One region of the Arthrobacter sp. MW3 TE3886 genome, then DNA from elsewhere that is predicted to be linked to it. Evidence: predicted binding sites of a transcription regulator. Region 1 holds the regulator's gene; the other holds the start of a gene.
The links. The regulator LexA, encoded in region 1, represses DNA repair genes until DNA is damaged. The targets are predictions, from matches to a motif close to TCGAACANNTGTTCGA.
Positions count from the first base shown of each region.

Region 1 (10,120 bases):
CGGCGTCGCCGGACTTCTCCGGGTGGAACTGGGTGGCACAGAGCGGGCCGTTCTCGACGGCCGCGATGAACGGGGCGCCGTGGTCGGACCAGGTCACCAGCGGCGCGGCCATCCGCGGCTGGATGACGTCGAAGTCCCACTGCTGGACCCCGTACGAGTGCACGAAGTAGAAACGCTCGCCCTCAACCCCGGCGAAGAGCTTGGACCCTTCGGGGACGGAGACGGTGTTCCAGCCCATGTGGGGCACGACGTCGGCAGGCAACAGTTCCACCTTGCCGGGCCACTCCCCCATGCCTTCGGCTTCGGTGCCGTGCTCGACGCCGGCCTCGAACAGCACTTGGAGTCCGACGCAGATGGCCAGCACGGGGCGGCCTCCGGCGACCCTGCGGCCGATCATGCGGATGGCGTCAACGGCCTTGAGTTCGCGCATGACGGTTTCGAAGGCGCCGACACCGGGGACGACGAGGCCGTCGGCGTTGAGGACATCCTCAGGCTTGGCGCTGAGGATGACTTCGGCGCCGGCCCGCTCCAGGGCGCGGACGGCGGACCGGACGTTTCCGGAGCCGTAGTCCAGCACCGTAACTGTGGGCTTTCCCTGCGGGGAGACCGGCTTGGCCGCGGCGGCGGGGTCGATGATGGCCCCGTCGCGGAGCAGCGGGCCGGTCACAAGGCACCCTTTGTCGACGGGATGCCTTCGACCCGGGGATCCGGTTCGACGGCGGCGCGCAGGGCACGGGCAAAGGCTTTGAACTGGGCTTCGACGATGTGGTGGGGGTCGCGCCCGGCAGTGACGTTCATGTGCAGGCAGATCCCGGCGTGAAGGGTGATCGCTTCGAAGACGTGGCGGGTCAGGGAGCCCGTGAAGTGGCCGCCGATCAGGTGGTATTCCTGCCCTGCCGGCTCGCCGGCGTGGACCAGGTAGGGACGGCCGGAGACGTCCACGACAGCTTGCGCGAGGGCCTCATCCAGGGGCACGGTCGCCTCGCCGAAGCGGCGGATCCCGGCTTTGTTGCCCAGGGCGGTCCGCAGGACCTCGCCGAAGGTGATGGCCACGTCCTCGACGGTGTGGTGGACATCGATGTGGGTGTCACCGGTGGCCTTGACCGTCATGTCGATCAGGGAGTGCTTGCTGAGGGCCGTCAGCATGTGGTCGTAGAACGGGACCGACGTGCTGATGTCTGACACGCCGGTGCCGTCCAGGTTGATCTCGACCAGGACCGAGGACTCGCTGGTGGTCCGTTCCATGCGTGCGGTCCGGCCCTCGGCGGTGGTGGATCCGGTGTTGCTCATGTAGATGTGTCCTTTGGAAGAAAGCAGGGTGTTGGGCACTCTGGCGGGGACGATCGGGCTCCCCACCAAGTCTAGGCCTGCGGCTTTGCGGAGCCGGCCAGGATGAGTTCAAGGGCCTCCAGGAAGGCTGTGGTTTCGGTCTCAGTGCCCGCGGTGACGCGCAGGTGCCCCGGAATGCCGACATCGCGGATGAGGACACCGGCGTCCAGCATGCCCTGCCAGACCTCATGGGGGTTCTCCAGGCCGCCGAAGAACACGTAGTTGGAATCGGACGCGGCCGGCGTCAGGCCCAGCCGCGTCAGTTCCGACACGATCCGGTCGCGCTGGCGCTTGATGTCCTCGACGTCCGCCATGAGTGCCTCCCGGTGGCGCAGGGCGGCCAGGGCCGCGGCCTGGGTGATGGCCGAGAGGTGGTACGGGAGACGGACCAGCCGCAGGGCGTCCGCGACCTCCGGGGCCGCGGCCATGTAGCCGAGGCGCGCGCCGGCGAGGGCGAAGGCCTTGCTCATGGTGCGCGAGACGATGAGCCGTTCCCGGCCAGGCAGCAGGGTGAGCGCGCTGGGCGTGCCGTCGTGGGCGAACTCGTGGTAGGCCTCATCGACGATCACGATGGTCTGACTGGCCTCGCCGGCGTCATAGACGGCCTCGACCACATCGAGGCCCAGCCCCGTTCCGGTCGGGTTGTTCGGGGAGCAGAGGAAGACGATGTTGGGCTGAAGCTCGCGGACCTGCTGTGCCGCCGATTCCGCGCTGAGCCCATAGTCCGACGCGCGCGCCCCGACGATGTATTCCGTGTCCGTGCCGGAAGCCAGCAGCGGATACATCGAATACGTGGGAGGGAACCCGAGGGCTGTCCGGCCGGGGCCGCCGAAGGCCTGGAGGATTTGCTGCAGGACTTCGTTGGAACCGTTCGCGGCCCAGATGTTCTCCGCGTCCAGGCCATGGCCGAGGTATTCGGCGAGGGCTTCGCGCAATTCGGTGAACTCGCGGTCCGGATAGCGGTTCAGTCCGGCAGCGGCGGCGCTCACGGCCTCGGTGATCGCGGCGCGGACATCGGCCGGGACCCCATGGGTGTTCTCGTTGACGTTGAGCAGGATGGGGACGTCCAGCTGCGGCGCGCCATACGGACGCAGGCCACGCAGATTGGTTCGGAGGGGCAGTCGGTTGAGGCGCTCAAGCTGGTCAGTCACGTGACCAGTTTAAGTGGTAGCGGGACGGGCGCTGAAACTGTGACGCCTGCGACGGCATCTGGGGGAGGTTACTTGGCCGGGACGAACAGCTGCTGGCCCGGCATGACACCCGCGGCGTCCAGATTGTTCAGCTGCACGATGTCCGCCACGACGTCTCGGGGATCGCGCTCCGGAGCCACCGACCCCGCAATGGCCCAGAGGGACTCCCCCGGTTGCACTGTGACGGAAACGGTCGGCGTCACCGAGAGCTGGTCCGCGGAATCTGCCGCCTTGGCGGGAGCGTTGAGGAATCCGCTCAAGGACAGGATGAACGCCGCCAGCAGGATCAGGGGGACACCGAAAAAGACGAAGCGTCCGCGCCGGGTGAGCCGCAGCGGCGGCTGCTTCGGCCGGCCGGCGGAAACCGCGCCCGTGGCCCCTTGGGGCGCCTGCGACGTCGCGGACGTGCGGCGCCTGGCATTGAGCGGGTAGACGTTGCCGTAACGGGAACTGCCCGGCCCCATGCCGCCCTGGCTGATGTCGCCGTGTTCGATGCCACTGTGTCCGATGCTGCCGTATCCGATGCTGCGGCGATCCGCCGCGCCGCCCGGAACAACACCTCGGCGGCCGGTCGCGATGCCCTGAATGCTAGTGCCGTGAAACGCGCTTGAAACTGACATGAACTGAGCCCTCCTGGACCATAGTTGCCGCCCGGCGTACTCATGTACTCTCCGCCAACCGGCCGAACCTTCGAACATAGAACCGAACATCGCTTGCGAACCCAGATCAGCGAAATCGAACACATATTCGAATCTTGCTTGTTCTGTTTTAGCACTTACTAACGAACGATGTCGAGACTCGCTAGAACAAATGTTTGAAAAAGGTCTGCGGCTGGCCTATTTTTGAGGGACAGGACAACCACTTTGAACTCCCTGAGGGAATTCATTCGTAGTTGATCAGCAGGGTCTGACATTTCAGGCCGGAAGTTCCCGGTGACAGTAGCCACGGCAGCCGGGCGGAACGGAAAGGCATTGGCGAACATGGCAGCACAAGCCACCGGCGGCAGGGCCACCCCACGGAGCCCGCAGCCCGCCCGGGCCCCCAAGAGCCTCACCGTCCGGCAAAAGAAAATCCTGGAGACCATCCAGCGGTCCGTCACGGACAAGGGCTACCCGCCGTCGATGCGCGAGATCGGCGACACCGTCGGTCTCGCCAGCCTCTCGAGCGTGACCCACCAGCTCTCCCAGCTTGAGAAGCTTGGCTACCTGCGGCGTGATCCGAAGCGGCCCCGAGCCATGGAAGTGCTCATGCCGCTGACCCTGGACGAGGGAACCACGCCGATATCGGGGATCGAGAAATCCAGTCCCTTGCGGGCCGTGGGCGGCCTGTCGGTAACCGAGCTCGCCAGCGCCACTGACACGGCAATGGTGCCGTTCGTCGGACGCATCGCCGCCGGCGGCCCGATCCTCGCGGACCAGGTGGTGGAGGACGTCATGCCGCTGCCCCGCCAGCTCGTGGGTCATGGCGAACTCTTCATGCTCAAGGTCGCTGGCGATTCAATGATTGACGCCGCCATCTGCGACGGCGACTGGGTGGTTGTCCGCCGCCAGGGTGATGCCCTGAACGGCGACATCGTGGCCGCCCTGCTGGACGACGAAGCCACGGTCAAGACATTCCGCCAGCGGGACGGCCACACCTGGCTGCTGCCGCAAAACACCCAGTACGAGCCCATCCTCGGCGACCACGCCGTCATCATGGGCAAAGTCGTCTCGGTACTGCGCTCCCTCTAAACCGCGCTCCCTCTAAACCGCGCTCCCTCTAAACCGCGTTCCCTCTAAGCTGCGCTCCCCTTAGCCATCCCGGGCCAGGCCGCCAGTGGCGGCCACCCCGCGCGGAATTCCGCGCAGGGTGGCGCCTGGCTTGGGACCTAGTCTTTCGCGGGGTCCTTCGCCAGGCGCTTCAGGGCCGCCATGGCTATCGATGAATCGGTGGTGGGCCAGAACGGCGGCAGCGCGGCGCGCAGGAAGCCGCCGTAGCGCTCCGTGGAGAGCCGCGAATCCAGCACTGCCACCACGCCCTTATCCGAGGTCGAACGGATCAGCCGTCCGGCGCCCTGCGCGAGGCGGATGGCGGCATGCGTGGCCGAGACGGCCATGAAGCCATTGCCGCCGGCCTGGGCCACGGCCCGCGAACGTGCCGTCATCAGCGGGTCGTCCGGCCGCGGGAAGGGAATCCGGTCGATGACCACCAGCCGGCAGGACACGCCAGGGACGTCGACGCCCTGCCAGAGCGACATGGTGCCGAACAAACACGTGTCGGGCTCGTCGGCGAACTGCCGCACGAGCGCCGTCATGGTCGACTCCCCCTGGCACAGGATGCTGAGGCCCAGCCGGGGCCGCATGGCCTCGGCTGCTTCCTCGGCCGCACGCCGCGAGGAGAACAGGCACAGCGCACCGCCGCCGGAAGCGCGGATCAGCTTCTCGAGTTCGTCCAAAGCCTCGGGGGACGTTCCGCGGCCGGGTTTGGGCAGGTGCCTGGCGACGTAGAGGATGCCCTGCTTCGGGTAGTCGAACGGGGATCCGACGTCGACGCCGGTCCAGCTCGGGGCGCCGTTGCCAACCAGGCCCAGGCCTCCGGCGGCGGGTTCGAAGGCGGCGCCGATGGCCAGTGTGGCCGAGGTCAGGATGACGGTGTGGTCCGCGAACAGGCCTTCGCGCAACCGTCCTGCGACGCTCAGCGGGGCAACATTGATCAAGGCCGGCGCGCTCTCGTCCGGCTGGGAGTAGCCCTGTGCCGGGTCGAAGCTGCTGTTGCGGGAGAACCACACGACTTCGCGGTTTTCGCGCGCGGCCAGGAGGCGTTCACAGAGTTCCAGGATGACCATGAGCCGTGAACGGGCCAGCTGGCGTCCGCCGTCGGCCGTCGCGGAGCTGTCCCCCTTGGAATCGGACAGGGCGGCGCGGCACGCGTCGCGCAGCTGATCGATGCAGTCCAACTGCTCGCTGTTCAGGCCATTGGGCATCAGCCCGCTGGGGACGCCGTCGATGGCCAGCTCCAGGTGGGCGGCGGCATTGTTCAGCGCATCCACGGTGATGCCCGTGTGCTTCCGGGCCCCGGACGCGGCGGCGTGCACCATCGCCACGGAGAGCTGGCCCGAAACCGCGCCCGTGACGCGGTCCTGGAGTTCGTGCGCCTCATCCACCACCACGACGTCGTACTCGGGCAGCACCGCCAGGCCTTCGAAGGCGCTGACGGCGAGCATGGCGTGGTTGGTGACCACGACGTCGGCGTCGGCGGCGTTCTGACGCGCCAGCTCGCTGAAGCATTCGGCCGCGAGCGGGCATTTCTGCGCGCCGAGGCACTCCATGGAGGTGACCGAGACCTGGCGCCAGGCCCGGTCCGTGACGCCGGGCATGAGCTCGTCGCGGTCCCCCGTCGCGGTCTCCTCGGCCCATTCGCGCAGGCGGACGACTTCCTTGCCCAGCTGGGAGGACGGCCCGCCCAGTGCGGCGGCGAAATGCGGCACGCTGGTGTCCTCGCCAAGGGAAAACAGCTGTCCCTCGGAAGGTTCTTCGGACGGGAAGCCGCCCTCGAGTTTGTGCCGGCAGACGTAGTTGGACCGGCCCTTGACCAGGGCGACCTTGACGGGCCGTTCCAGGGCAGGCGTGATGGTCTTGAGCAGCCTGGGCAGGTCGCGGCCCACGATCTGGGTCTGCAGCGCCAGGGTGGCGGTGGAGACCAGGGTGGGTTTGTTGCTGGTCAGCGAATGCGCGATGAGTGGAATCAGGTAGGCCAGGGACTTGCCGGTGCCGGTGCCGGCCTGGACCAGCAGGTGGTCGCCGCTGTCGATCGCGCGCGCCACCTGCCGGGCCATTTCGTGCTGGCCATCGCGGCTCTGCCCGCCCATGCCGGACACGGCACGGTCGAGCAGCTTAACCACAAACTCCTCGCCGGCCGCGCCGGCAACCGAACCGGCATCAGGCTCGGCCGATCCACCATCCGCTGGTTCGGCGTCGGCTGGATCCGCGTCAGCTGGATCGGCGTCAGCCCTGGTCACCGCAGCCTCAGTCATTGCTGATGAAGGGATCCAGTTCGGCGGCGAGTCCTTCACGCACCATCACCACGGCACGGGTCCCGGTTTCCTCGTGGTCGAGGCTGAGGATCTCGGCGTCGCTTTCGTGGAGCTTGCTGATCAGATCCCCGCGGTTGTACGGGATCAGCAGTTCAAGCTTCACGCTGGGCCGCGGAATGCCGTCGCTGATGGCCTTGAGCAGTTCCGGAATGCCTTCGCCGGTGCGGGCCGAGACCACCACGTGGCGCGGCTCGCGCTGCTTGAGCCGCTCGACCACGAACGGGTCAGCGGCGTCGGCCTTGTTCAGGACAATGATTTCCGGAACCTTGCGCGCGTCGACTTCGCTGAAGACCGTCCGGACAGCGGCGATCTGGCCTTCCGGATCCGGGTGCGAGACGTCCACGACATGCAGGATCAGGTCAGAGTCGGCCACCTCTTCCAGCGTGGAGCGGAATGCCTCCACGAGCTGGGTGGGCAGGGAACGGACAAAGCCCACGGTGTCGGCCAGGGTGTATCCCAGCCCGTCAGCGGTTTCGGCCTTGCGGACGGTGGGGTCCAAGGTGGCGAACAGGGCGTTTTCCACCAGCACCCCCGCATCGGTCAGCCGGTTCAGCAGCGAGGACTTCCCTGCGTTGGTGTACCCGGCGATCGCGACAGAAGGCACGGCATTACGACGGCGGTTGGCGCGCTTCGTTTCCCGGGCAGGCTTCATGGCGGCGATTTCGCGCCGCAGCTTGGCCATCCGGGTGCGGATCCGGCGGCGGTCCAGTTCGATCTTGGTCTCACCGGGACCACGCGAGCCCATGCCGGCACCGGCGCCGCCCACCTGGCCACCGGCCTGGCGGGACATCGATTCACCCCAGCCGCGCAGGCGGGGAAGCAGGTATTCGAGCTGGGCGAGCTCCACCTGCGCCTTGCCTTCACGGCTCTTGGCGTGCTGGGCGAAAATGTCCAGGATCAGCGCTGTACGGTCAATGACCTTGACCTTGACGATGTCCTCCAGCCCGCGCCGCTGGGACGGGGCCAATTCGGCGTCGACGACGACGGTGTCGGCGCCGGTGGACATCACGATGGCCTTCAGCTCCTGTGCCTTGCCGGAGCCGAGGAAGGTCCCGGGATCGGGCTTGGCGCGCCGCTGGACGAGCCCGTCGAGGACCTCGGAGCCGGCCGTCTCAGCGAGGGCGGCAAGTTCGCGCAGGGAGTTCTCGGCGTCCGCGAGGGTGCCCTCGGTCCAGAGGCCGGCCAGGACGACGCGCTCAAGGCGCAACTGCCGGTATTCGACCTCGGTGACGTCTTCGAGTTCGGTGGACAGGCCGGCCTTGCGGCGCAGGGCGTGCCGTTCCTCAAGGTCCTGCTGGTCGCCGTCGAAGTTGGTGTAGACCTCGTCCAGGCGGGAGATGGCCTGCGCCTTGCCGAGCACCGACGTCGGGCTGCTGGTGCCAGCACCGGCGGCGGTGCCGTGGCTGGTGCCGCCGCCGCGGCCTGGGGCGGGGGTGTCCTTGGAAAGGATCCGGTCGATTACAGCTTGGATCTCCTCAGGGCTCATGTCCTGGGCTGCTGAATCGGGTCCGGTGTTGGGGTGGCTGGTCATGGTCTCCTTTAAGGGTTCGGCTCTTTCAGAATAGTGCCGATTGCTGCTCTGTGGGGCGGTATTCGCGCTGGGCTGACGGCGGGGGGTCATGCAGGCCTCCTGGAATGCCCGCGGCAACGGTGCCGGGGCGGGGCTGGCTCCGTCCGGAGCTATGGCTGGCTGAAGGGTAGAGGCGGCAGAAGCGCCTGGCTGTGGGACCACAGAATGTGGAGATCACAGTGAGGTAGGTGCCGTCCGCCAAGCCCGGCCACGGTGCACGCTGCCAAAAAGACACGGTGCTGGAAAGCGGCTGGATTCCAAGTGGTGCGGGCGCCAGCGGGTGAGAAAACTCACCCTTGCGATGGCGCACTCAGCGGAAGGCGTTTACCTGCGTCGCTCCGGGGACGGGCTGTCGCTCCTAAGAGAGACCAGGCCCGTGTCGGCTACTTGGAGATCAAGATCATGTTTCGTAGCGTAGCAGACGCCGGCGCTCCCGCCCGGTTTCCCATACGGGCTGGCCGCGAACTAATCTGGCCCATTATGGAGTCTGCACACTATTTCAGCGCCCAGCCGGCCGGGCCGTTCACCCGCAAGCCGCTCACCGTGGATCTTGCCGGCGAGACGCGCCGGCTGCAGACGTCCTCGGGGATCTTCAGCCCGGACGGGATCGACAAGGGGACGGCGGTGCTGCTCGCCGACGTCCCGGCGCCGTCGCCGCAGGGCAACCTGCTGGACATCGGCTGCGGCTGGGGACCGATCGCCCTGACTATGGCCCTGCGGGCACCGCACGCACAGGTCTACGCGGTGGACGTGAACGAACGTTGCGTGACCCTGACCAACGAAAACGCCGGCCTGTTGGGGCTGAACAACGTAACCGCCAGCACGCCGGACGCCGTCGACCCCGAACTGCGCTTTGACACCATCTGGTCCAACCCGCCGATCAGGATCGGCAAGGATGAGCTTCACGCCCTCCTGCGCCTGTGGATTCCCAGGCTGGCGCCGGGCGGATCGGCCTGGCTCGTGGTCCAGAAAAACCTCGGCTCGGACTCGCTGCAGCGCTGGCTCTCGGCGGAGCTCGACTCCAGCTTCAGCGTGACCCGGGAGAGCACGTCGAAGTCGTTCAGGATCCTTCGAATCAGGAAAGCGTCCCGCTAGCGACGATCACGGCCGGGCCGCTGAGTTCGACGTGTTCGTGCCCCTCCGGGCCCAGGAAGAATTTCACGCCGACGACGCCGCCGGGGACGTGGACGTTCCACGCGTCCGGTGCGCCCTGGCCGGCCCAGTGGCGAATCGCGACGGCGGCAGCGCAGGCGCCCGTGCCGCATGACTGGGTCTCCCCCACCCCGCGCTCGTGGACCCGCATGGTGATGGTGCCGGTGCCGTCGTGGACGAGTGGTTCGGCCGGCACAACGAATTCGACGTTGGTGCCGTGCGGCGGCGTCGGGTCCACCCGGGGGGCCGTGAACAGCTGCGTGGCTTCCAGTTCGGCCGTTTCGGCCAGGGCTACCACGGTGTGCGGGTTGCCCATGCTGACGGAGAGGGCGGGGCGCGCGACCTCGAGCCCGTCGGCGCTGACGAGCGAATCCATGGCCCGCGCCGTCGCCTCGCCCGGGAAAATGAACTCCCAGGGCCCCATGTCCACGGCGTACCCCGAAGCTGTCCGGACGATCGTCTTGGCACCGCCCCGGGTTCCAATGACGAGGGATTCGCCAGCCGGCAGGTCCACGAGGCCTTCGGCGATGAGGAAGTGCACAAACACGCGGACTCCGTTGCCGCACATCTCAGAGAGCGAGCCGTCGCCGTTGCGGTAGTCCATGAACCACTCGGCGTCGGGGTGCGCGGTCAGCAAATCCTGTCCCTCGGACAGGAGCCGCGAAGGCACGGCGCGGATCAGGCCGTCGCCGCCGATGCCGCGGTGCCGGTCGCAGAGCGCCGCGACGTGCTCCGGGCTGAGCTCGAGCGCGCCGTTGGGGTCTGCGATCAGGACAAAGTCGTTGCCCGTTCCGTGGCCTTTGGAAA
Region 1 covers NZ_JBGCAN010000001.1:1,766,028-1,776,147, reverse strand. Annotated here, with positions in the region: gene hisH (imidazole glycerol phosphate synthase subunit HisH) at 1-667, opposite strand, end outside; gene hisB (imidazoleglycerol-phosphate dehydratase HisB) at 664-1,290, opposite strand; gene ABH915_RS08060 (histidinol-phosphate transaminase) at 1,362-2,480, opposite strand; gene ABH915_RS08055 (LysM peptidoglycan-binding domain-containing protein) at 2,549-3,139, opposite strand; gene lexA (transcriptional repressor LexA) at 3,500-4,249, shown strand; gene ABH915_RS08045 (ATP-dependent DNA helicase) at 4,387-6,531, opposite strand; gene hflX (GTPase HflX) at 6,524-8,122, opposite strand; gene ABH915_RS08035 (class I SAM-dependent methyltransferase) at 8,642-9,256, shown strand; gene dapF (diaminopimelate epimerase) at 9,237-10,120, opposite strand, start outside.

Region 2 (10,120 bases), 810 kb from region 1:
GAGGTGGTGTTAGGCGGCTTTGACGAGGGGGAGTTCGTCCCAGTGGGTGGTGTAGCGGGGGGAGAGCATGTCCCGTTTCATGGTCCAGTCCGGCCCACCCCGTATGCCGGCGTGGCCGAGGCCGATGGAGCCGCGCCCGTACCGGCGGGTCACGTCTTCCAGGATGGTTCCGATGCGGCGTTCCTCGTGCGGGTTTTCGAACAGGGCCAGCGGCGCCTGGTTGCCGGTGGGGCGCAGGTCGGTGACCATGATGCCTGCCCGGGCGTACTTGATGCCTTCGTGGATGTGGGGGAGGAGTGCGTGGGCGGCCCGGGTGAGCAGGACGGGATCGGCGGTGGGCATCGGCAGCGGCACGCACACCGACGGGTAGGAAGTGTCGTTCGGGTTGAAGTGCGAGGTGCCGGCGAAGGCGGTGAGGACCTTGGCCTGGAGGCCGTGTTTGGCCAGCCGTGCCGAGGCCTGCTGGCCGTAGACGCTCATAACCTGCCGCATGCCGGCGGCGGTGGTGATGGGGGTGGCGAAGGAGCGCGAGAAGATGAGCTGGTCCCGGCCGATCCGTTCTTCCTCCATCGGGATGCACGGGGTGCCCTGCAGTTCCAGGACGGTGCGCATCATGACCACGGAGAGGCGGTCCCGGATCATCACAGGATCGGCCCGGGCCAGGTCAAGGATGGAATGGAGCCCTAGGGCGTTGAGGCGTTTGGTCAGCCGCGTCGCGACGCCCCAGATTTCGATTACGGACAGCCGGCCCATGAGCGCTTCCCGGGCGGCGGCGGGTACGGAGTCCCAGTAGCAGACGCCGTCGAAGGCGGGGTTGTGCTTGGCCCATTTGTTGGCCAGTTTCGCCAGGGTCTTGGTCCCTGCGATCCCGACGCAGACCGGAACCCCGACGTTCCGCCGCACGGCTGCCTTCATGGTCTGGCCCAGGGCCAGCAGGTCCGTCGGGGTGCCTTTGACGCCGAGGAAGGCCTCGTCGATGCTGTAGACCTCCAGCCAGGCGCTGTAGCGGCCGAGCAGTTCCATCACCCGGGCGCTGATGTCCCCATAGAGCTCGTAGTTGCTGGACAGCGCAACGAGCCCCCATTCCCGGGCCCGCGGGGCGAGTTTGAACCACGGCTCACCCAGGGTGATGCCGAGGGCCTTGGCTTCCGGGGACCGGGTGACGGCGCAGCCGTCGTTGTTGGACAGGACGACGACGGGCCGGCCTTCGAGGGACGGGTCGAATGCCCGCTCGGCCGAGGCGTAGAAGCAGTTCACGTCCACGTGCGCGATCTGCGGCATCCGCCGCATCGGGGCGGGTTTAGACATGGTGTGCCTCAAACATGGTGCAGGCAGCGGGTCGCGACGCCCCAGATGACCAGATCTGACAAGGATGGCACCCGGATGTCCGGGTACGCCGGATTCTCCGCCTGCAGCACGACGCCGGCGGCCGTGATCCGGAGCCGCTTGATGGTCAATTCCCCGTCCAGGACGGCGATGACTACGGACCCGTCCTTGGGCTCCAGGGCCCTGTTCACGATCAGTTCATCGCCGTCGCTGATGCCGGCGCGTTCCATCGAGTCTCCGGAGACCCGCACGACGTAGGTGCTGGTGATGTCCTTGATCAGGTGCTCGTTCAGGTCGATCCGCCCATCAAAGTAATCCTGCGCCGGCGAGGGGTACCCGGCCGCGACGGGGACCGGCGAGATCAGCACCGACAACAACGACATGCCCGCATCTATCACGCGGGGACCGACAACAACGCCCACAACACACCCTTATTCGAATATATGTTCGATACATTCAGTGTAGCCGGATGGGCCGACAAAAGATGGACTCTGCCGTTCTGCCCCACTACCCGTGCGACGGCGCCGCGGCGTCCGCCGAGTGTCGCCCGAGGGCTCAGGGTCAGCTTGTCAGCGGATTACGCGATAACGCACGTGGGTGACGAGGCTGGAACCGCTCACGTCCGTCGGCTCAAGCTTGAGGTCCGTCACGCCGTCCAGCAGCCGTTCGCCCGCACCCAGGACTATGGGCGCAATGTGGAGCCGCAGCTCGTCGATCAGCCCCGCCGAAAGGAATTGTCGGGCGGTCTGCGCTCCGCCGGCTATGGCCACGTCCTTGCTGCCAGCGGCCTTCCGCGCCTGGGCAAGCGCCGATTCGATCCCATCGGCCACGAAGTTGAACGTGGTGCCGCCCTCCATCTCCAGGGGCTCGCGGGGGTGATGGGTAAGAACGAACACAGGTGCGTGATAGGGCGGTTCATCTCCCCACCATCCCCGCCATTGCTCATCCCATGCCCCGGGACCGGCGTACATGTTCCGGCCCATGATGTAGGCGCCGGCCGCGAGGATGCCTTCGAGCTCGGCTGCGTTGGACTCGGCTTCCTCGAACATCCACCTGTGCAGGCGCTCCCCGCCCTCACCCAGGGGTTCCGTCATGCTTTGGTTCGGACCGGCGAGGAATCCGTCGAGGGAGATGGTCAGATCGCACGTGACTCGGCTCATGCGCCCATCATGTCACCACTCGGAGGGGCACCGACAAGACCTATCTGGCAGGCATACCAGCCGGTTTGGAAGACTCCGGTTTGCGTGGGTGAGGGCAGGTCAGCCGATCCGCTCGGCCAGCGACACGATGATCCCCTCCGGACCGCGCACATAGGCCATGCGCCAGATTTGCTCGTACTGACCGATGTCGCCGACCAGCCCGTAGCCGTCCGCGGCCAGCCGGTCGACGACCGCCTGGAGGTCGTCGACCTCGAAGGCCACGTTGCGCAGCCCCAGCTCATTGGCCATTGCCGCGGGCGATCCAGGCCGGTGGTCGGGCCGGACAAAGCTCGAAAGCTCCAGCCGGGTACCTCCGTCGGGCGCCCGCATCATTACGATCTCGGTACGGGAGCCGGGGATGCCGATGACCGTGTCGAGGAATTCGCCCTCGACGAACATCGGCGTGCCCTCGACCTCGAGGCCCAGCCCGACGAAGAACGCCGTCACCTCTTTGAGATCGGCAACGGTGATGCCAACATGATCGAAACGCCGTAAATGTGACATGAGGTCCAACCTCCGTTGTTCGTCTTGTCGATCCATCCGAATGACGGAGCCGGCAGGGATTCTCAACTTACTCTGAGGGGAACATACTGGGGTGGTGAGGATCGACGCCCGGTCAGGGGCAGAGGGGAGGCGGCGGCCCGGGACCGGCACGAGTCCGTATCCGCCGATCGCCGACTATGGGTTTTTGTCTGACTGTGAGGCCAACTGCTTGATTGCATCGAGCGGGCAGGTCGAGTGGATGTGCGTGCCGCGTCACGACTCACCGAGTGTGTTCTCGACTATCCTCGACCGCGCCGCGGGTGGCTTCAAGGTGGCGCCGTACGGCGTCCGGGAGCCCACTGCGCGCCGCTACCTCCCCGGCAGCTTGATCCTGGAGACCACCTGGCAGACCAGGACGGGCTGGCTGATCGTGAGGGATGCCCTGGTGATGGGTCCGTGGCACCACACCGACGAGAGGGCCGGCCGGTACCGCCGCCCGCCGACGAACTACGAGGCCGAGCATTGCCTGCTGCGCACCGTCCGGTGCGTCAACGGTGCGGTTGAGCTGTCCGTGCTGTGCGAGCCGGTCTTCAGCTACGGCCGGCGCCGGGCACGGTGGGATTTCTCCGGTCCCGGATACGGAGAGGCCGTGACCGTCAGCGGCGATGAGGGGGATCCGGTGCTGCGTCTGACTACCGACCGCCGGCTGGGCATCGAGGACTCCATCGTGGTCATCCGCAGCCGGATGACCGAGGGCGAGCAGGCTTTTGTCGCGCTCTCCTGGGGGTCGCTGCCCCCGCCGCGGACGTGGGAAGAAGCCACGCGCAAGCAGTGGCAGACCACTGAGTTCTGGAGGCAATGGATCACCGGGGGCGAGTTCCCCGACCACCCATGGCGGGAGCAGTTGCAGCGAAGCGCGCTGACGTTGAAGGGCCTCACCTACGCACCGACTGGGGCTCTGGTCGCGGCGCCCACCACCTCGCTGCCCGAGACGCCCGGGGGAGAGCGGAACTGGGACTACCGGTACACGTGGGTGCGCGATTCCACGTTCGCGCTCTGGGCCCTCTACACCCTCGGCCTGGACCGGGAAGCCGACGACTTCTTCGCTTTCATCCGCGACGTCGCCGCCGAGGACGACCTGCAGATCATGTACGGCATCGACGGCGAAAGGGACCTTCCCGAGGTTACAGTCGAGGGACTCGGCGGCTACGACGGCGCCCGCCCCGTCCGGATCGGCAACGCGGCCGCCCACCAGCGCCAGCTCGACGTCTGGGGCACGATGCTGGACTCCGTCTACCTCCACGCCAAATCCCGTGATCAGCTTCCCGAGCCGCTCTGGCCCGTCCTGCTCCGCCAGGTCGAGCAAGCCGCTGCCCACTGGCGGGACCCCGACAACGGCATCTGGGAGGTCCGTGGCGAACCGAAGCACTTCACCTCCTCCAAGCTCATGTGCTGGGTCGCCCTGGATCGTGGTGCCCGGCTGGCGCGCCTGCACGGTCAGGCTGATTACGCCCGAAAGTGGGACGCCATCGCAACAGAGATTCATGAGGACATGTGCCGCAATGGTGTCGACGACCGAGGCGTGTTCGTCCAGTCCTACGGCACAACAAACCTCGATGCCTCGCTTCTCCTTGTTCCGCTCGTCCGATTCCTGCCCGCCAACGATCCACGCGTGTGCGCCACGGTCTTGGCCATCGCCGATGAACTCACCCGGGACGGACTCGTCCTTCGCTACCGCACCGAGCAGACCGACGACGGTCTCACCGGCGACGAAGAGACCTTTACGACCTGCTCGTTCTGGCTCGTCTCAGCCCTGGTCGAGATCGGAGAGGTGGTACGCGCCAAGGCACTGTGCGAACGTCTGCTGTCTCTTGCCAGTCCCTTGGGCCTCTACGCTGAGGAGCTGGATCCGGTGAGCGGCCGTCACCTCGGCAACTTCCCACAGGCGTTCACCCACCTGGCCCTCATCAACGCGCTCGTGCACCTCATCCGCGCCGAAGAAGCCACCCGCGCGGCGCAGTTCGCCCCGGCCCACCGCACGCCTTGATACGTAGACGAAGGCCAAGGTTCGGATTTCGGGCTTAAGCTTCCACGGGAAGCCGCACTGACTCGGGTCCGAACCCGGCGATGTAGACAGGGGCGGCGACTTGCGTATGGTCTTGCTGCCGAATGCGCGGCAAGCGTTGGGGGATGGTGGACAATCGATCTTCATGGGGTCTGAAAACTGGGTCGAGCGATACCGAAGAGGCGACCGGGAGCGTGTCTGGTCCGAACTGCGACGTCTAGGACCCGCCGTCGGTGATCCTGCTGTTCGGGATGAGGCGCAGGCCGTGTGCGATCAGATGGCCCTTAGGGCGCGGTCCAACATTGAGGTGCTCGTCGAACGCCTCACGTCGCAGGGATTTAGGTTTCATTCCAACGATGGGCTGCGCGTCCCGGTCGTTCCGTTCCGTCCGGCGACACCTGCGGCGCCGCGACTGGTTTCCTGGCTGGAAGCGGAGTTCGGCCCTATCCCTCTTGCCCTTTCGTCCTGGATCCGCCTCGTCGGTGACGTGTGGCTGGTTGGTACCCACCCGGAGTGGAGCGAGTCGTCGTACGCGGACCCGTTGGTCATCGAGTTGGAGGGTACGAGATTTCCTCAAGAATCCATGGCTGGGTTCTTTGCCGCGGAGTACGAGGCGTGGGAAGAAGAGGTATCAGATGACCCGCAGGTCGGTTCATTCGTGCTTCCAGCCGCGCCAGATCGGTTACATAAGGCAAACGTGAGCGGCGGCGATTCGTATGGGCTCAGGCTCCCGGACGGAGGCATCGACGGAATCTTTGTCACGGAGGCCGAAATGCCCTTTGTGTCGTATCTCAACATGGCGTTCGAGAGCGGAGGCTTCCCCGCAGAAACGGCCGGGGGAGGGCGGGCGCGAGTCAGGAAGTCACTCGCGGAGGGCTTGTTGGCGCTCTGAATCGAGCGGATTTCTCTTTGTGACTCACAAATTTGCCATCAATCTGACTTGTCCTCAAATACAACCCACTGGCGCTATTGCGATCAAGTTCGGGCGTCTTTGATATCGAATAGCGCCCAACTTCCGGGAATGTCGCACGTGGGAAGCGAGTGTCTCCGCTAATGTCACGTTATGCAACCTCTTCGTCGATTCCCGCCGGCTCTCTATGCCGATGCTCTCGAGTCCTGGACGTTCCTCGATCTTGCCGACAAGCGTCCGCTTTTCACTTCGCCGTTCGGTGACGTGTTCTTTCAGACGGAGAGCGGATTCTGGTTCCTCGACGTCATTGCCGGCGAACTTACTCGTCTGTGGTCGAGCGAGGGTGACCTGAGCGCGGTACTGAACTCGCGCGAGGGGCAAGACGACTACCTCATGATCGGTTTGGCCCACCAGGCAGAGAACGCGGGTCTCCAACCGGGCGAGGCCGAGATCTACGGTTTTCGCATACCACCAGTTCTCGGAGGTCCGACCGAACTTAGCAACGTCGAGTTAGGCGATTTCGTCGTGACCCTGAACATTGCTGGCCAGATTCACAATCAGGTCCGAACTCTTCCGCCCGGAACACCGATCAGCGGAATATCCCTGGCCTAAAGGTGGAGTACGTAGCACATTGGCTGCGTGGCTTGAATGGTCGGGGGAGAGGGGCGCCTGATGCATCAGATTCCACAATTGAAGCTTATGGAGACTTATGGCTCACACACGGTGCGTCGCGTACTGATCAGACTCGAGCTATTGACTGTGCAGCACAACGATCGGTGACGGACTTCTTCCGTGGCGAGGCGTCGGATCAGGCGCTCAATATTGGGCGTAGCTGCCATTCATTAGCGTCCGGCCGCGCCTTGCTCGAGGTCTCGAAGAGCTCCAGGAAGTGCGTAGACACTGTTGACGAAGCCTAGCTGTATGTCGAGATCGGGCCGAACCGTCCCTTGCCCAAGGCCCCAGACTTTCGTCCCCCTGCGTCGTATCCAGTCGGTCGTCCGGTTGACCCAGCGCTCATAATCCGTCGATATTGCTGCCATTGCGTCGGCCTGCGATCCGAGCTGGCTGACGCCTATGACGTCGGTTCCGATTTTGGCGGGGACCCAGAGAAGCACCGGGGAAGCATTTGAGTCCACCAAAGCTTCGTCCGGGGCAGGGCGCAACCGGTCCCAATTGAGCCTATTGAAGACGCCAGCTTTCGTAGGCTGATCCATCGCGCGGTCACCCGGGCGGGTCGGCAGTGGTGGGCCGAGGTCCCGGTTGGCTACCATCACTTGCGGGACGGCGAGGGCCTCGTCACGGCTGAGGGCATCCAGGGGACTTCGAACAACTGGCCACGGATGCAATGTGACCTTGTCCGGTTCTCCCAAGTAGTCGAGCAGCGTCGCCTGGTCCTCAAGGGTCGCGAAGTAGAAAGCGGCAGTTACCATGCTTGGTAGTCTCGCACGAGGTCGCTTCATAGTGCCCTGCCCAGGTGCGCTCACTGGATTAACGCGTCCATGCCTATCCAGACACCTGTACCGGGCAGTGCGTATCACCGGGTCCAAATCTGCAGATTCTGCGCTTGAATCACTTCTACTTGACATAATGTTGATTATCGGCGCTTGAATAGTCAGAGGTGGAGTGGCTGCCGAACTCCCGCATGAGATGAGTTTCAGTGGCATTGACGTCCGGTGGACATCGACGAAATTCCTGCCGGATTGCGGGCCGGTGAAAGGCAGACCAGCATCACGACGCGGCGTTCCTCCAGCAATGCCGAGGCGATGCTCTTTGCCTGGCTGAAGCATCCTGGGTATTGCTGAGTCAGTTTTCCGAACGTGAGTTCAGGGACACATTCCGAGCTGGATCAGCTTCGAGTGGAAAACTCCCAAGCGCACGATCAACAATGCTTTGTCGATCCAGCGCCGCGCTTTCACTGAGGCAGAGCTGCAGCGGCTTTCGACCATATCGAATGTCTCATCGACGGCGAGTTCGCTGCCGGCGGCAAGATCCTGCTGCGGCTGTTCCGCGCCCTGGCGGCATTCGCTGGTTTGGGACCCGGACGGCGGTCCGTTCTGACCATCCCCGACTGCCCCGGTGTCTCTCCCGGGCGACACAATCACCAACGGTTCCCCAGCGCAATGTCTTCAACACGGGGGCTGCACTGCTCGGAACCGTCCACGAGAACACGTAACTCGCGCTCGTAGCCATTACCGCGGAGGCGCTCGGCTACTCCCCCATCACCAGTGCTATGCGACGGATTCAGGGGGCTTTCACGTCGGGACACCGATGCCCTGAATGACGTTCAGCGGAGCTCCTCGACCAGCCCGATGATGATCCCGGCCGGTCCGCGGACATAGCAGTACCGGTAGATGTCCCCGTACTGCGCCACCTCCCCCACGAGTTCGGCACCGTGGGCGCGCAGGCGCTCGAGGACGTCGTCGACGGCGTCGACTGCGAACGTGAGGCGAGGGATGCCCGGTGTGTTGATCGGCGCCATCGGCGCCGGACTGGTGGCCACCGGCGTGTGGAACGTCGACAGCTCGACCCGGCCATGGCCGTCCGGTGTCCGCACGACGGCGAGGTCCGCTCGGACGCCGTCAAGGCCGACGAGCTGGTCCACCCATTCACCCTCGACCGCTGCCTCGCCCTCCAGTTCCAGGCCCAGTTCGACGAAGAACGCGATAGCGGCCGCGAGATCCTCGACCACAACTCCGACGTGATCCATCCTGTAAATCGTCATGCCCCACAGCTTAGGTGACCAAGGCTTGTCGCCGTAGGCCCGCACCGAGCCGCCCACCGCCGAAAAATGGGGCGCGTGGACCGCCCCGGCGGGCTACAGTTGGCGCCATGCGAAAGCTCATAGTCCAGCAGTGGGTTACCGTCGACAACATCGCCGCAGAGGAGGATGGCGGGCTCAGCTTCGTGTCGGGTGAGCCTTTTTCCGAGACCACCGACCCGGCGTTCAAGGCGAGCGTGATGGCGTTCATCGACTCGGTCGACACGATGATTCTGGGCGCGAATACCTACGCCCAGTCCAAGGATTACTGGCCGTACGCCGACGAACAGGGCGAATTTGGTCAGAAGCTGAACAACCTCACCAAGTTCGTCGCCTCATCGAAGCTGGATGACGCCCCCTGGGGCGATTTTCCCGCCGCGACCGTGACGCGTGACCCGGCCGCCACCATCCGGAAGCTCAAGGAGCAAGACGGCAAGGACCTCTGGCTGTGGGGAAGCATGAAACTCATGCACTCCCTGCTGGATGCCGGCGTTGTCGACGAAGTCCAAATGCGGGTCTGCCCGGTGGCACGCGGCAAGGGAACGCGCATTTTCGAGGATCGGCAGGACCTGGTGCTGGTCGAGGCCACGCCGTTCGAAAACGGCGTGGTCCTTCTGCGCTACGAGATCAAGAAATAGGCGGAAAGCCCGCCCCGGACGACGCCGTTTGTCGCGGGGGGCGCGCCTCCCCGCCCCGGCCTGACTGTCTACGCATGATAGGGGTATGACCGAAAAATCCCTGCGCGTCCTCTACTCGATCGGCCTGGGCATCATCATCGTGCTCTTCGTTGGCCTCGGCATCGCCACCTTCTATCCAGCCCCTGAACTGTCGTCGCTGGTGGGTCTCGACGCCGCGGCCCGGCAGGCAGCCATCGAGGCCCATCAGTCGGCGATGCACGACTACAACCGCAACGTCACCATTGCGGCGCTCGTCTCGGCCCTCGTGATCCTGGGGGCCAGCATCTGGACTGAATCGAGGAAGCCACTGTTCGCCGGAGGGTTCCTGATCGGCGGCCTGCTGACGCTCATCTACGGCCTCATGCGGGGCCTGACCTCCGGGGTGACCGCAGTCGCGTTCTTCTCCGTCGCCGTCGGCCTCTTCGTGGTGGTCTATCTCGGGCATCAGCGGTTCTTCTCCGCCCGGGCCGTCGAGGCCCGGGCAAAGTCACGGGCGGAGGCCGCCTACGCCCGGACACCCATGCAGCCGCAATACGCCCCGGTACAGCAGCCCCAGTGGCCGGCTCCGTCCCCCTACGCCCAGGGACAGCCCTACCCGCCTCAGCAGGGGCAGTATCCCCCGCAGAGTCAGTACCCGCCCCAAGCGCCGATGGCACAGCAGCCGTACCCGCCGTACCCGCCGGCGCCGGGAGAGCCCGGACC
Region 2 covers NZ_JBGCAN010000001.1:2,575,233-2,585,352, forward strand. Annotated here, with positions in the region: gene ABH915_RS11690 (Y-family DNA polymerase) at 10-1,308, opposite strand; gene ABH915_RS11695 (LexA family transcriptional regulator) at 1,317-1,748, opposite strand; gene ABH915_RS11700 (dihydrofolate reductase family protein) at 1,896-2,486, opposite strand; gene ABH915_RS11705 (VOC family protein) at 2,586-3,029, opposite strand; gene ABH915_RS11710 (glycoside hydrolase family 15 protein) at 3,124-5,055, shown strand; gene ABH915_RS11715 (hypothetical protein) at 5,381-5,965, shown strand; gene ABH915_RS11720 (T6SS immunity protein Tdi1 domain-containing protein) at 6,137-6,595, shown strand; gene ABH915_RS11725 (hypothetical protein) at 6,826-7,413, opposite strand; gene ABH915_RS11730 (hypothetical protein) at 7,657-7,785, shown strand; gene ABH915_RS11735 (VOC family protein) at 8,268-8,705, opposite strand; gene ABH915_RS11740 (dihydrofolate reductase family protein) at 8,813-9,379, shown strand; gene ABH915_RS11745 (hypothetical protein) at 9,465-10,120, shown strand, end outside.
Region 2: ABH915_RS11695 (LexA family transcriptional regulator) is a predicted target of LexA. The motif match lies at 1,762-1,777, and genes of this name have one in related genera.